DNA from 3 places in the Pseudomonas multiresinivorans genome. Region 1 is predicted to be linked to each of the others. Evidence: predicted binding sites of a transcription regulator. Region 1 holds the regulator's gene; each other region holds the start of a gene.

Region 1 (5,081 bases):
AGCATCGAGAGCGGGCAGATCGTCGGCCTGCTCGGCCCCAACGGAGCGGGCAAGACCACCTGCTTCTACATGATCGTCGGCCTGGTTCGCGCCGATCAGGGTGTCGTGCGCATCGACGAGCAGGACGTCACCCACCTGCCCATGCACGGCCGCGCGCGCGCCGGCATCGGCTACCTGCCGCAGGAAGCCTCGATCTTCCGCAAGCTGTCGGTGGCGGACAACATCGGTGCGATCCTCGAAACCCGCAGCGACCTCGATCGTGCCGGCCGCCAGGAAGCCCTGGAGGGCCTGCTCGAGGAGTTCCACATCCACCACATCCGCGACAACCTCGGCATGAGCCTCTCCGGCGGTGAGCGTCGCCGCGTGGAAATCGCCCGCGCCCTGGCCAGCTCGCCGAAGTTCATCCTGCTGGATGAACCCTTCGCCGGCGTCGACCCGATCTCCGTGGGCGACATCAAGCAGATCATCCATCACCTCAAGGCCAAGGGCATCGGTGTGCTGATCACCGACCACAACGTCCGCGAGACCCTGGATATCTGCGAGACGGCGTACATCGTCAACGACGGTCAGTTGATCGCCGAAGGCAGCGCCGAGAGCATCCTCGCCAACGACCTGGTGAAGGAAGTCTACCTGGGCCACGAGTTCCGCCTCTAAGGCCCTGCGCCGCGCCCTGCCTGGGCGCGGCCACCCCGCCTCTCCCTCCTCGCGCGGCCGGTTCGTCGGCCGCTCCGCGACGTATTCGGCTGCCCCATCCACCCCGGCGCAACCGGGTTGTAACGAAAGGTCGACAGCCCCTAGGCAAAGCGTCCAAACTCAGGCATATAATTTGCTTCCTCGCGGCGCCCCGGCGTCCGTAGTCGTGGATATGGCGCGCTTTGCGCCAGCGAACAAGGTGCCTAGTTCCAGCCATGAAACCATCGCTAGTCCTCAAGATGGGCCAGCAGCTGACGATGACCCCGCAGCTGCAACAGGCCATCCGACTGCTCCAGCTCTCCACGCTGGACCTCCAACAGGAAATCCAGGAAGCCCTGGAGTCCAACCCGATGCTGGAGCGCCAGGAAGAAGGCGAGGACTACGACAACAGCGATCCCATGGCCGACGGCGCCGAATCGGGCGCCAACGGCACCAGCAACAACTCCCAGGACAACTTCCAGGAAAGCACCACGCCCAACGCCGACAGCCTCGACGAGGACCAGTGGGCCGAGCGCATCCCCAACGAGTTGCCCGTCGACACCGCCTGGGAAGACATCTACCAGACCAGCGCCAGCAGCCTGCCCAGCAACGATGACGACGAGTGGGACTTCACTTCCCGCACCTCCGCTGGCGAAAGCCTGCAGAGCCATCTGCTGTGGCAACTGAACCTGGCGCCGATGTCCGACACCGATCGCCTGGTCGCCCTGAGCATCATCGACGGCATCAACGACGACGGTTATCTCGAAGAATCCCTGGAGGACATCCTCGCCTCCATCGACCCTGAACTGGGCCTGGAGATGGACGAAGTGGAAGTCGTCCTGCGCCGTGTGCAGCAGCTCGAACCCGCCGGCGTCGGCGCGCGCAACCTGCGCGAGTGCCTGCTCCTGCAATTGCGCCAGCTGCCCACCAAGACCTACCTGCTGGCCGAGGCCATCCGCCTGGTCAACGACCACCTGGACCTGCTCGGCAGCCGCGACTACAGCCAGCTGATGCGACGCATGAAGCTCAAGGAAGACGAGCTGCGCGAGACCATCGAGCTGATCCAGTCGCTGCACCCGCGCCCCGGTTCGCAGATCGAATCCGGCGAAGCCGAATACGTGGTTCCGGATGTCATCGTGCGCAAGCACAACGAGCGCTGGCTGGTGGAGCTGAACCAGGAAGCGGTACCGCGCCTGCGCGTGAACTCGCAGTATGCGGGCCTGGTGCGCCGCGCCGACTCCAGCGCCGACAACACCTTCATGCGCAACCAGTTGCAGGAAGCACGCTGGTTCATCAAGAGCCTGCAGAGCCGCAACGAGACCCTGATGAAGGTGGCGACCCAGATTGTCGAGCACCAGCGCGGCTTCCTCGAGTACGGCGAAGAGGCGATGAAACCGCTGGTCCTGCATGACATCGCCGAAGCGGTGGGCATGCACGAATCGACCATCTCACGCGTCACCACGCAGAAGTTCATGCACACGCCGCGTGGCATCTTCGAGCTGAAGTATTTCTTCTCCAGCCACGTCAGCACCTCCGAGGGCGGCGAGTGCTCGTCCACCGCGATCCGCGCGATCATCAAGAAACTGGTCGCGGCGGAAAGTCCGAAAAAGCCATTGAGTGACAGCAAGATCGCTGGTTTACTGGAAGCACAGGGCATTCAAGTGGCACGTCGTACCGTCGCCAAGTACCGGGAGTCCCTAGGAATCTCTCCCTCGAGCGAGCGCAAGCGGCTGGTGTGACGTTGATCCACGCCAAGGTGTTCCGGCGGCAGGCCCCATAACCTGCCACTTACACACGGGCAACAAGGAGAAAGCGGTATGCAAGTCAACATCAGTGGACATCAACTGGATGTGACCGACGCCCTGCGCGACTATGTCGGCGAGAAACTTGGCCGACTGGAGCGCCACTTCGACAAGATCACCAATGTTCAGGTCATCATGGAGGTCGAGAAGCTGAAGCAGAAAATTGAAGCCACCCTCCACATCGCCGGGGGCGAAGTGGTGGCCTGTGCGGAACATGAAGACATGTACGCGGCCATCGACCTGCTCACCGACAAGCTCGACCGCCAACTGATCAAGCACAAGGAAAAATACCTCGAACGCCAGCAAGGTGTTGGCGTCCGTTAACCCCTCCCTATGATCCGACTTGAGCAAATCCTGACCCCCGGCCGTTCCCTCGTGAACGTGCCGGGCGGCAGCAAGAAACGTGTCCTCGAACAAATCGCCAACCTGGTGGCTCGCGAGCTGCCGGGTTTCGATTCCCAAGACATCTTCGACAGCCTGGTGGCCCGGGAACGCCTGGGTTCCACCGGCTTCGGCAATGGCATCGCCATTCCGCACTGCCGCCTCCCCGGCTGCCAGTCACCGATCAGCGCCATCCTGCACCTGGATCACCCGGTAGATTTCGACGCCCTCGACGGCGCGCCGGTCGATCTGGTGTTCGTGCTGCTGGTGCCCGAAGCCGCCACCGAGGAGCACCTGGAACTGCTGCGGCAGATTGCCTCCATGCTCGACCGCTCCGACGTCCGCGACCGCCTGCGTCACGCCGCCAACGGCGAGGACCTGTACCGGATCGTCGTGGACTTCCAGAACAACGGGCACTGATCATGCGCCTGATCATCATCAGTGGGAGGTCCGGCTCGGGCAAGAGCACCGCGCTCAACGTACTCGAGGACAACGGCTTCTACTGCATCGACAACCTGCCGGCCAGCCTCCTCCCGGACCTGGCCCAGCGCGCGCTGCTGCACACCGAGCTGCTGCACCCGCAGGTCGCCGTCTCCATCGACGCGCGCAATCTGCCCAGCCAGCTGCAGCGTTTCCCCGAGCTGCTGCAGGAAGCTCGCGACAAGCACATCCAGTGCGACGTGCTGTACCTCGATGCCGATGATGAAACGCTGCTCAAGCGCTTCTCCGAGACCCGCCGGCGCCATCCGCTGACCACCGACAGCCGCTCGCTGGCCGAAGCCATCGCCGACGAGACACACCTGCTGGCACCGATCGCCGACCTGGCGGATCTCAAGCTCAACACCACCAATCTCAACCTGTACCAGCTGCGCGACGTACTCAAGCTGCGCCTGCTGAACAAGCCCGAACTGGGCACCGCCTTCCTGGTCGAATCCTTCGGCTTCAAGCGCGGCATGCCGGTGGACGCGGACCTGGTGTTCGACGTGCGCTGCCTGCCCAATCCCTACTGGAAACCGGAGCTGCGCGAGCACACCGGGCTGGAAGTAGAAGTTCAGGAATACCTGGCGGCACAACCGGATGTCGAGGAGATGTACCAGGACATCCTCGCCTACCTGAACAAGTGGCTGCCGCGCTTTGCCGCGAGCAACCGGGCCTATGTGACCATCGCCATCGGCTGCACCGGTGGCCAGCATCGCTCGACCTATATTGCCGAGCGCATCGGTCAGGCCCTCAAGGAAACCCTCACCAACGTACAGATTCGCCACCGCGACCTGAGCTAAGCAGCGACAGACAACAAAAGGACAGCCCCTCGCGATGCCCGCCCTCGAAATCACCATCATCAACAAGCTTGGCCTGCACGCCCGTGCGGCGGCCAAATTCGTCGGCGTGGCGGGACGTTATCCCTGCCAGGTTCGCGTAGGGCGCAATCCGGAAAGTACGGTAGACGGCAAGAGCATCATGGCGGTGATGATGCTCGCTGCCGGCAAGGGCACCAATCTGCACCTCGCTGCCGAAGGCGAGCAGGAAGACGAGGCGCTCAAGGCGCTGGTCGAACTGATCAACAACTACTTCGACGAAGGCGAGTGACGCGCCGGGCCTTCGATCAGCCCAGCGACGTATCCAGCACCATCATCAGACAGAAGCCGATGATCAGCCCCTGGGTGGCCTGCGCCGCATGGCCGCGCCGCTGTGATTCGGGGATGATCTCGCGCACCACCACGTAGAGCATCGCTCCCGCTGCCGCGGCCAGCCCCCAGGGCAGGAACATCCGCGAGATGCCGATCAACCAGGCGCAGAGTACCGCGAACAGCGGCTCGACCAGCCCGGACGCCGCGCCCGCCAATGCCGCCTTGCCGCGTGACACGCCCGCCCCGGCCAGCACCAGCGCAATCGCCAACCCTTCTGGCACGTCCTGCAGCGCGATGCCCAGCGCAAGACCGCTGGCGCCTTGCACTTCTCCCCCGGCGGCGACTCCGACGGCCATTCCTTCGGGAATGTTGTGCAAGACGATGGCAGCAACGAACAGCAGGATGCGCGCGGGCACCTTTCCATCAGCGACGCCCTGGATATTGGCCTGCGCGTCCTCGAGTACTCGGCCGAACACCGCGAGACCGAAGGCCCCCAGCGCCAGGCCGAGGCTCACCAGCACCGAGGCCAGCCAGGTGGCCCGGCCCGAGGCTTCAGCCGCCTCCAGCGCGGGAAGCAGTAGCGAGAATGCGGTGGCCG
Region 2 (5,081 bases), 890 kb from region 1:
ACGGCGAGCAGGCCCTGGCCCTGGATGGCGACGTCGAGGTCGCGCCCGGTGGCCATCAGGGTGCCGGCGCTCATGTCGACGCCGCTGCTCTCGATGCGCGCCAGGTGGCGGCTGTCGTAGCCGGCACCGCTCACGTCCACGGCGGTGGCGTGCTCCAGGTCGGCGCGAAAGCCGGGGGTGTTGACGTTGGCCAGGTTGTTGGCGCGAATGTCCAGCGCAGACATGCTGCGGCTGGCCGCCGTCATCGCGGTGTAGCCGAGACGATCCATGACGAGTCCTTAGAGCCTGTTTGTGATCTTTTGAGTTAGAAGACCATGTGGACTTATTGCGTGGAGAACCCCTCTCCCCAGCCCTCTCCCTGAAGGGAGAGGGAGTTTGTCCGTGCCGGCTGATGCCATGGTTTCATCCTGCTCCGAACGGTCCCCTCTCCCTTCGGAGCGGGGCGCGCAGCCAGGGTTAGGGAGAGGGAAATGCCCGAGCCTCGATACTTCCAACACCGCAGAAGATCGTAAGAAGGCGCTTAGATGGCCGAGAACAGCACTTGGGTGAGCTCCTTGTCGGTGGTCATCACCTTGGTGTTCGCCTGGTAGTTGCGCTGGCCTTCCATGAGGCCCACCAGTTGCTGGGTGATGTCGACGTTGGAGCCTTCCAGGTTGCCGGCCGACAGCGAGCCGAACTGGCCGATGCCGGGCACGCCGATCAGCGGGGCGCCGGAGGCGGAGGTCTCGGTCCAGGCGGTGCCGCTCTGGTTCTGCAGGCCGCCGGTGTTGACGAAGTTGGCCAACGCGACCTGGCCCTGCAGCATGCGCTGGCCGTTGCTGTAGTTGACGTAGACCTTGCCGTCGTTCTCCACCGCGATGCCGGTCTGCTCGCCGGCGGCGTAGCCGGTGGTGCGGTTGGTGGTGACCACGAAATCGGAGCCGTACTGGCTGGTGCCGGTGTAGTCGAGGGCGATGTTCATCGGGTTGACGCCCGGCAGGTTGAAGCTCACCGGTACCGCGGCAATCGGCGTGGACAGCGAGCCGTCCGGGGCGAAGGTCAGCGACTGGGTGGCGCCCACGGCATTTCCATCCACTGCGTAATGCGCGTCCCAGGTGTTGCTGCCGGTCAGTACAAAGTACTGGGTCAGCGTGTGCTCCTTGCCCTGCGAGTCGTAGATCTTGCTGGTGTAGGTGGAGTTGTAGGTCGCCACGTTCTGCGGATCGAACGGCGCAACGGTGGGCACCTTTTCGTTGGAATCGAGGTTGGCGACGAACTCCAGCTTGTCGGTGGCCTTGGCCGGCAGGTTGGCGGTCTTCACCTGCAGGTCGGACACGGTACCCACCAGCAGGTTGCCGGCCGCGTCGGTCGGGTAGCCCTGCAGGCGCTGGCCGGTGGCGTTGATCAGGTAGTTGGCATTGTCCTGGCTGAACACCCCGGCGCGGGTGTACTGGGTGTCGCCGTTGCCGCTCTTGACGACGAAGAAGCCGCCGCCGGAGATGGCCAGGTCGAGGTTGCGGTTGGTCGACACCAGCGAGCCGCCCTGGCTGATGCTCTGGGTGGTGCCGGTGACTTCCACGCCCATGCCCTTGGTGTCGGCGTAGACGCTGCCGAATTCGGTGCGCGAGGACTTGAAGCCGACGGTGCCGGAGTTGGCGATGTTGTTGCTGATGGTGTCCAACTGCTGGGTGACGGCGTTCAGGCCGGTCAGGGCGATGTTGAAGCTCATGGCGTTAGCTCATCCTAAGAGGGGGAAACAGGCGCTCAGGCGGCCTGGCCCTGGCTGAATTCGACGATCTTGTAGAACGGCACGGAACCGGCACCCGCGACGTCCAGGACCGGGCCGTCGGCGCTGACGCGGACGTTGTGAACCAACCCGGACACCTCGATGCCCGGTGTCTCGCCACTCTCGGTCTTCACCGCCAGCGTGTATTTACCCGGCTTCAGGCCGAGCGCTTCGGGGTCCACGGTGAAAGGCACGGCACCCGGCTCCTGCGGGCCGAGGGTGATGTCGGTGCGTACGCCGTTGGCGTCGGTGAGCTGCAGCACGGTGGTGGCCGAGGCGTGTTCCAGGTTGACCTGCCCGCTGACCTTGTCGCCGTCCAGCTGCAGGCTGTCGGCGCTGACCTTCACTTCCTGGCCGACCAGGCCGGCGGCGGTGAGGGTCTGCAGGTTGTCCATCAGCACCAGGTTGTTCTGCTGCAGGGTGGTCATGTTCTGCATGCTCTTCACCTGGGCCATGGCCGAGTACTGGTTGATGAACTCGGTGCTGTCCACCGGCTTGGTCGGATCCTGGTATTGCACCTGGGCGACCAGCAGGGTGATGAAGCTGTTCTCCATGTCGCCCATCTCGCCGAGATTCACCGCCTGCTTGGGCGTGCCGGACGACGTGCCGTTGGTGCTGGTACCGCTGGTGTCGTTGTTCACCGTGCTCATCAGGCGTCTCCCAGTTTCAGCAGGCTGGATTGCATGCTCTTGACCCGGTTGAGCACTTCCACACCGGTCTCGAAGCTGCGGGTGGCGGACATCATGTCGGTCATCTCTTCGATCTCGTTGACGTCGGGGTAGTAGACGTAGCCGGTGGCGTCGGCCAGCGGGCTGCCCGGCTCGTAGCGGCGCTGCGGGGCGCGGCCGGAGGTGACCACGTCGAGCACCTGTACGTGGGCGCCGCCCATGCCGGCGCCGCGGGTGAGCTGGTCGTTGTCGTAGACGGCGGCGAACATCGGCTTGCGCGCCTGATAAACGTCTTCGGGCTTGGCGGAGGCCGAGTCGGCGTTGGCCAGGTTGCTGGCCACGGTGTTCAGGCGCACGGTCTGCGCGTTCATCGACGAGCCGGCAATGCGGTAGATGGAATCGAATGCCATGGCGTCAGCGTCCTTCGATGGCCTGCTTGAGGCCGCGGAATTTCATGGTCAGGAAGGTCAGGCTGGTCTGGAAATCCATCGCGTTGCGCGAGAACTCCGCCTGCTCGGTGGCCAGCTCGACGCTGTTGCCATCCTGGGAAGGCTGGTTGGGAATGCGGTACTTCAGCTCCATCGATTGCGGGCCTGCGCTGGCCAGCAATGCCGACGGATTGCCCTGCCGCTGCATCTCGGCGGCGAAATCGATGTCCCGCGCCTTGAAGCCGGGGGTGTCTTCGTTGGCCAGGTTGGAGGCCAGAATTTCGCTGCGCTGCATGTGCAGCGAGAGGGCTCTCTCGTGGAGACCCAGGGTCTCGTCAAACCGTATACTCATTCGCGCAACCCGCTCTCGTCGTTCGGCCATCTTTCGGTGTGCGCAGCGATAGAGCACAAAGCATGCCCACCCCGGAATATCGCTTCATGCCACTGATTTACAAGGCTTTACGCACAGGAAAGAACAGCGCATGCAACGCGCCTTTTCCGCTTTCGACGTGCCGCGCGACGGGATGCGGAAAGGCCCTTTCCGCCTGCTTCCTCCTGCTGCTGCCCGCCCTCGCGCATGCGCAGGATGCGCGTGCGCAACTCGACGCCGCCGCGCAGCAGCAGGTCGCCGCCGAGCTGAAGGAAGCCGCACGCAAAGCCGGATGGAAAGGCATGACTTTCACGGTAAACAGCAACCTGCCCAACAGCCTCGGCAAGCTCGCTGCCTGCCCTGGCGGCCCGCAGCTGCGTGTGCTCGAAACGCCTGCTGCGATTACCGCGCGACGACGCTTCGAAGCCTCCTGCACAGGGCAAGCCGGCTGGCCGGTGACCTTCATCAGCCAACCCACCGTGTACCTGCCGACCGTGGTCGCCAGCGGCGAGATCGAGCGCGGCCAGACGCTGGACGCGGCGCGACTCAAGCTCGCGCCGGTGGAACTGGGCAAGAGCTCGCGGGGTTACTTCACCGATATCGCCGAGGTGGCCGGCAAGACCGCCCGCCGCCGCATCCGCGCCGACCAGCCGCTGAGCCCGGCGCTACTCGACGGCGTGCTGCTGGTGCGCCGTGGCCAGCAGGTGAAGATCGTCGCCAGCCAGGACGGCATCCAGGCCAGCGCCGTCGGCGAGGCGCTGGCCAACGGCAAGCAGGACGAGGTGATCCGGGTGAAGAACCTGCGCAGCCAGAAGGTCATCGACGCGAAGGTGCTGGCGTCGGGAGAGGTGAGCAGCATCTTCTGAGTGCTACGGACCGCTTTACGCAGGATGGGTGGAGCCCGTACGGCGATCGTTCGCGAGCAAGCTCGCTCCTACAGTAAGCCGGTCGCTCCAGCGTGCTCTTCGTAGGAGCGAGCTTGCTCGCGAACCGCACGGCAGATTGCTCGTCGCGGACGGAGTCCGCCCCTACAGCCCCGTAGGGCGCATAACGCGCCAGCGTTATCCGCCGCAGAGTAGCTGGCGGATAACCTGTTGCAGGTTATGTGCCCTACGGTCCTACGAAGGTAATACCCGCATCAGGTCCACCAATACCGCACGAAGTGGAAGAACACCGGCGCCGCGAAGCACACCGAATCCAGGCGGTCGAGCATGCCGCCGTGGCCTTCGATCATGTGGCCCCAGTCCTTCACCCCGCGGTCGCGCTTGATCGCCGACATCACCAGGCCGCCGAAGAAGCCGAGGATGTTGATCATCAGCGCGATCAGCAACGCCTGCCAGAAGGCGAACGGGGTGATCCACCACAGTGCGCCACCGATCAGGGTCGCCAGCGCCACGCCTCCGACGAAGCCTTCCAGGGTCTTGGACGGCGACAGGTTGGGGGCGATCTTGCGCTTGCCGAAGAGCTTGCCGCAGACGTACTGCAGCACATCCGACAACTGCACGACGATCACCAGGAAGGCGATCAGCAGCAGGTTGCGGCCCTCGTAACCCTCGATGTTCAGGGTCAGCAGCGCCGGCACGTAGGAGATGCAGAACACCGCCAGCATCAGCGCCCACTGCACCTTCGAGGCGCGTTCGAGGAAGTGCTTGGAGTCGCCGCCCAGCGAGGCGAGGATCGGCAGCAGCAGGAACACGTAGACGGGGATGAAGATGGAGAACAGCCCATACCACTGGATGCCGATCAACAGGTACTGCATCGGCAGCACGAAGTAGAAGGCCGCGACCAGCGCCGGGTAATCGCTGCGCCGGGTCGGCATCAGCGTGAGGAACTCGCGCAGGGCGTAGAAG
Region 3 (5,081 bases), 110 kb from region 1:
CCTGTGCCAGGTCATGCAACGCCATGGCGTGAAGCGCTTCATCTATAGCTCTTCGGCCACGGTGTACGGCCTGGCGGCCGAGAGCCCGATCCGAGAAGACGCACCCACTGGCCCCGCCAGCCCCTATGGCCAGTCCAAGCTGATGGCGGAAATCGCCCTGCGCGACATCGCCCATGCCGACCCGCAGTGGACCATGGCCATCCTGCGCTACTTCAATCCGGTGGGTGCCCACGCCAGCGGGCGCATCGGCGAAGATCCCAACGGCATCCCCAACAACCTGATGCCCTACGTCTCCCAGGTCGCCACCGGCAAGCAGCCTTTCATCCGCGTATTCGGCAACGACTACCCCACCCCGGACGGCACCGGCGTGCGCGACTACCTGCACGTCGTCGACCTGGCCAACGCCCACCTCAGCGCCCTGCGCTGGCTGGACGGCGCCAGCGGCGCAAAGACCTTCAACATCGGCACCGGCCGCGGCTACAGCGTGCTGGAAATCATCCGCGCCTATGAAAAAGCCTGCGGCCGCGAACTCCCCTTCCAGTTCCTGCCCCGCCGCGACGGCGACATCGCCAGCTACCACGCCGACCCGACCCTGGCGGGCGCAGAGCTGCACTGGAATGCCGCGCGCGATATCGAAGACATGTGCCGCGACGCCTGGAACTGGCAGAGCCAGAACCCCAGCGGCTACGCCTGACTTTTCCTTGAATCGGAAAACAAAAAGCCCCGCTCGAAAGCGGGGCTTTTTGCTGAAGATGGTGCCGGTAAGAGGAATCGAACCCCCGACCTTCTCATTACGAATGAGCTGCTCTACCGACTGAGCTACACCGGCGGCGGTGCGGAGGCTAACACTCCTCCGACAGGGGAATCAATTCATTGGCAACGAACGGAGCACTGTTCAGCGATCAAGTGCGAAATCTGAGAAACGCTGGCTGTCCGGATCGAAACAGGCATGGCCCTGGCGATACACCGACTCCAGATCAACTCTGATGCAAGGCTCCTGTGATTTGGCATGGAGCATCGGTATTGCTGCCGAACCACGCGGCAATTCACGGTAGAGCTCCGTGCGAAACTGCACTGGCTTCTCCCCGTTCAACAGCCCTTTTACATGCTGATTCAGGAATGCCATTTTTTCCTGCGGCACGGGCACGTAGACCAGAGAAGGGGTAAAGCCCGAGTAACCGTCGATATCTTTGGAATTCACACCGGCGTCCACCATACCCTCCCGGTTAAGGGCATAAAAGGTGTCGAAAACCTGCACAACCACGATCGGTCGAGAATAGAAGATGGTATAGACCCCACCCAGCAAACAGAGCAACTGTACCGTCGCAATGATCCCCAAGTCCCGCGTCAGCTCGCGGATTGGCTTGGCGCGGTTGAATACGATCAGGGTCAGCGTGGGCCCCAGCACCAGATCGACCGCCACGAGAATGCGCATGCCTTCCCATCCGCCAGCGGCATCGAACAGAGCGCCGGGGAACCAGCAGAAATACATCACGCCGGTAATGATCAGCAGCAGAACGAAGCTGATTGCCAGATGATAAAGAAATGCGATCCAACGATTGCGCGGCAAGGCCACCCACTGCATATCCGCTCCACCCTGTAGAAAATGACACTATAAAAAAAGCCCCTTCGAAAAGGGGCTTTTCTTGCTCAGGTGCTTGTCGAGATATCAGACTTCGGCAAGACCACTGTCAGGCACTTAGCGGCACTCGCTCGGAGCGAACTGAGCCGGCAGGGAACCAAGAGTCATGCCAGCAAAACCACGAGCGGTGGCAACGGCATTAGTAGTGCTGGAGCATGCCCAGTCAATATTGCCACGAGCCGGCGGAGTTGCGGCAAAGTTAGTGCCCAGCAGAACACGAGCAGCGCCGGTGTCAATGAACGGGGTGTATCGCAGGGTCGGAGTAGCAACACCAACGTTGCCCAGGTTGGTATCGTTGAAGGTAACGGTCACCTCACCCAGAGTCGCGCCAGCAGCAGCAATGATCTGAACGCTGTTTACGTACTTACTGCGCGCACCAACACCACCTGACTGAGCGTTGAAGGCGGTAGCAGCGGCAATGACTTCAGCCTCAGTAGCAGAGCTATCACCAATGAGCGACTTGGCAGCACCAGCCAGGTTGATACCTTCAACAACACGACCACGAATGGTGTAGTCCTGGTAAGCCGGCAGGGCGACAGCAGCCAGAATACCGATGATCGCAACCACGATCATGAGTTCGATCAGGGTAAAGCCTTTTTGAGCCTTCATAGTTCTCTCCAGGTTTGTAAGAGGTCGCAGGACCTGATCGTATGAAAGCAGCTTCCATGCCAAATCCAAATCACGCAGCTAATCTGACCTCGACACCAGAAAGAACCTCTTTCTTAACCTGAAATTTCGCAGGAAGTGACGTTTTTTGACACCTGCGCGCACGAGATTTGGCAGCACAGTGCAACTACGCTATAAGGCACAAAACCTCTGGCTGACCCATCCCCATGAACGATCAGGTCGTATTGTCCGGTCTTGCCCGGCAACTGGTAATTTCAGAACTGCTCGATGAGAAAAGCGCCCAACAAGCGCAACAGCAGGCCCAGCGCAACAAGCTGTCGCTGGTCACTTACCTGGTACAGAACAAGCTGGTAAAAAGCCGCCCCCTGACCGAGCTGGCGGCCGAGCAGTTCGGCGTGGCCTTCTGCGATCTAACCAGCCTGGACCGTGAGAGTTTTCCCAAGGAGTTGGTGAGTGAGAAGCTGGTCCGACAGCATCGCGTACTTCCACTCTGGCGCAGGGGCAACAAGCTGTTCGTCGGCGTTTCCGATCCGACAAACCATCAAGCCATTACCGATGTCCAGTTCAGCACCGGCCTGACCACCGAGGCCATCCTCGTTGAAGACGACAAACTCGGCGATGCCATCGAAAAACTGTTCGAAAGCGCTACCGGAGGGCTGGACGACCTGGGCGACATCGACCTCGATGGCCTGGATATCGAGAACGCCAACACCGAGGCGAAGGAAGAGACAGGTGGCGATGCTGACGACGCACCGGTGGTCCGCTTCGTCAACAAGATGCTGCTGGACGCTATCAAGGGGGGCTCGTCCGACCTGCACTTCGAGCCCTACGAGAAGATCTACCGCGTACGCTTCCGTACCGACGGCATGTTGCATGAAGTGGCCAAGCCACCCATTCAGTTGTCCAGCCGAATCTCCGCACGCCTGAAGGTCATGGCCGGCCTGGACATTTCCGAGCGCCGCAAGCCGCAGGACGGGCGGATCAAGATGCGCGTGTCGAAGACCAAGTCCATCGACTTCCGCGTCAACACGCTGCCAACCCTATGGGGCGAGAAGATCGTGATGCGGATCCTCGACTCCTCCAGCGCGCAGATGGGCATCGATGCGCTGGGCTACGAGGAAGCACAGAAGCAACTCTACCTGGACGCACTCAAGCAGCCCCAGGGCATGATTCTGGTGACGGGCCCTACCGGCTCGGGCAAGACCGTATCGCTCTATACCGGCATCAACATCCTCAATACGCCGGATATCAATATTTCCACCGCCGAAGACCCGGTGGAGATCAACCTGGAAGGCATCAACCAGGTCAACGTGAACCCGCGCCAGGGCATGGACTTCGCCCAGGCCCTGCGCGCCTTCCTGCGCCAGGACCCGGACGTGATCATGGTCGGCGAGATTCGCGACCTGGAAACCGCCGAGATTGCCATCAAGGCCGCGCAGACCGGCCACATGGTGATGTCCACCCTGCACACCAACAGTGCCGCCGAAACGCTGACCCGCCTGCTGAACATGGGCGTCGCCTCGTTCAACCTGGCCACCTCGACCAACCTGATCATTGCCCAGCGCCTGGCGCGCAAGCTCTGTCCGCACTGCAAGAAGGAACACGATGTTCCGCAGGAAGCGCTTCTTCATGAAGGCTTCCCGGCCGACAAGATCGGGACGTTCAAGCTGTATTCCCCCGTCGGGTGCGACAATTGCAAGGGTGGATACAAGGGGCGCTTGGGTATTTATGAAGTGGTTAAAATCACGCCAGCGCTGCAACGCATTATCATGGAGGAAGGCAACTCCATTCAGATCGCGGAGCAAGCCCGCAAAGAAGGCTTCAATGACCTGCGCACCTCGGGCCTGCTCAAGGCCATGCAAGGCATCACCAGCCTCGAGGAAGTCAACCGCGTGACCAAGGATTAATCCATGGCGGAAAGAGCATTAAAAACGAGCGTCTTCGTCTGGGAAGGCACCGATAGAAAGGGCGGGAAGATCAAAGGGGAGCTGTCGGGAGCCAATACGGCGCTCGTCAAGGCCCAGCTGCGCAAGCAGGGCATCAATCCGATCAAGGTCCGCAAGAAGGGAATCTCGCTTCTGGGCAAGGGCAAGAAGATCAAGCCCATGGATATCGCCCTGTTCACTCGGCAGATGGCGACCATGATGGGGTCGGGCGTCCCCTTGCTGCAGTCCTTCGATATCATCGGCGAGGGCTTCGACAACCCAAACATGCGCAAGCTTGTCGATGACATCAAGCAAGAGGTCGCCTCAGGCAACAGCCTGGCCAACTCTCTGCGCAAGAAGCCGCAATATTTCGACGACCTGTACTGCAACCTGGTTGACGCCGGCGAGCAGTCTGGTGCGCTTGAGGCTCTTCTGGATCGCGTTGCGACTTACAAGGAAAAGACCGAGTCGCTCAAAGCGAAGATTAAGAAGGCGATGACCTATCCCATTGCGGTGGTCATCGTGGCGCTTATCGTTTCGGCGATCCTGCTAATCAAGGTGGTTCCTCAGTTCCAATCGGTATTTTCGAATTTCGGCGCGGAACTTCCAGCCTTTACCCGAATGGTCATCGGCCTCTCCGAAACGCTTCAGGAGTGGTGGTTGATTGTATTGATCGGACTCTTCGCAGCCGCATTCGCCTTCAAGGAAGCGCGTAACCGCTCGGAGAAATTCCGCGACTTTCTGGATCGCGCCCTGTTAAAGACGCCTATCGTGGGCATGATTCTCTATAAATCCTCCATCGCCCGATATGCACGAACACTCTCCACCACGTTCGCGGCCGGTGTTCCCTTGGTAGAAGCCCTTGACTCGGTAGCCGGCGCAACTGG

Evidence for each region. The regulator sigma-54, encoded in region 1, starts transcription at its own class of promoters, with help from an activator protein. The targets are predictions, from matches to a motif close to ANTGGCATNNANNTTGCTNT.
Region 2: the regulator sigma-54 is predicted to act here: its motif matches at 3,264-3,283, upstream of flgB (flagellar basal body rod protein FlgB).
Region 3: the regulator sigma-54 is predicted to act here: its motif matches at 2,296-2,315, upstream of G4G71_RS27605 (pilin).

The regions. Positions count from the first base shown of each region.
Region 1 is NZ_CP048833.1:5,941,063-5,946,143, forward strand. It holds gene lptB (LPS export ABC transporter ATP-binding protein) at 1-654, shown strand, start outside; gene G4G71_RS27140 (RNA polymerase factor sigma-54) at 909-2,411, shown strand; gene hpf (ribosome hibernation-promoting factor, HPF/YfiA family) at 2,490-2,798, shown strand; gene ptsN (PTS IIA-like nitrogen regulatory protein PtsN) at 2,808-3,275, shown strand; gene rapZ (RNase adapter RapZ) at 3,278-4,135, shown strand; gene G4G71_RS27160 (HPr family phosphocarrier protein) at 4,170-4,442, shown strand; gene G4G71_RS27165 (ZIP family metal transporter) at 4,459-5,081, opposite strand, start outside.
Region 2 is NZ_CP048833.1:312,641-317,721, forward strand. It holds gene G4G71_RS01440 (flagellar basal body rod protein FlgF) at 1-269, opposite strand, end outside; gene flgE (flagellar hook protein FlgE) at 521-1,708, opposite strand; gene G4G71_RS01450 (flagellar hook capping FlgD N-terminal domain-containing protein) at 1,744-2,415, opposite strand; gene flgC (flagellar basal body rod protein FlgC) at 2,415-2,843, opposite strand; gene flgB (flagellar basal body rod protein FlgB) at 2,848-3,213, opposite strand; gene flgA (flagellar basal body P-ring formation chaperone FlgA) at 3,534-4,097, shown strand; gene G4G71_RS01470 (phosphatidate cytidylyltransferase) at 4,370-5,081, opposite strand, start outside.
Region 3 is NZ_CP048833.1:6,048,130-6,053,210, forward strand. It holds gene galE (UDP-glucose 4-epimerase GalE) at 1-694, shown strand, start outside; tRNA gene G4G71_RS27595 (tRNA-Thr) at 754-829, opposite strand; gene G4G71_RS27600 (hypothetical protein) at 896-1,585, opposite strand; gene G4G71_RS27605 (pilin) at 1,700-2,251, opposite strand; gene pilB (type IV-A pilus assembly ATPase PilB) at 2,476-4,176, shown strand; gene G4G71_RS27615 (type II secretion system F family protein) at 4,180-5,081, shown strand, end outside.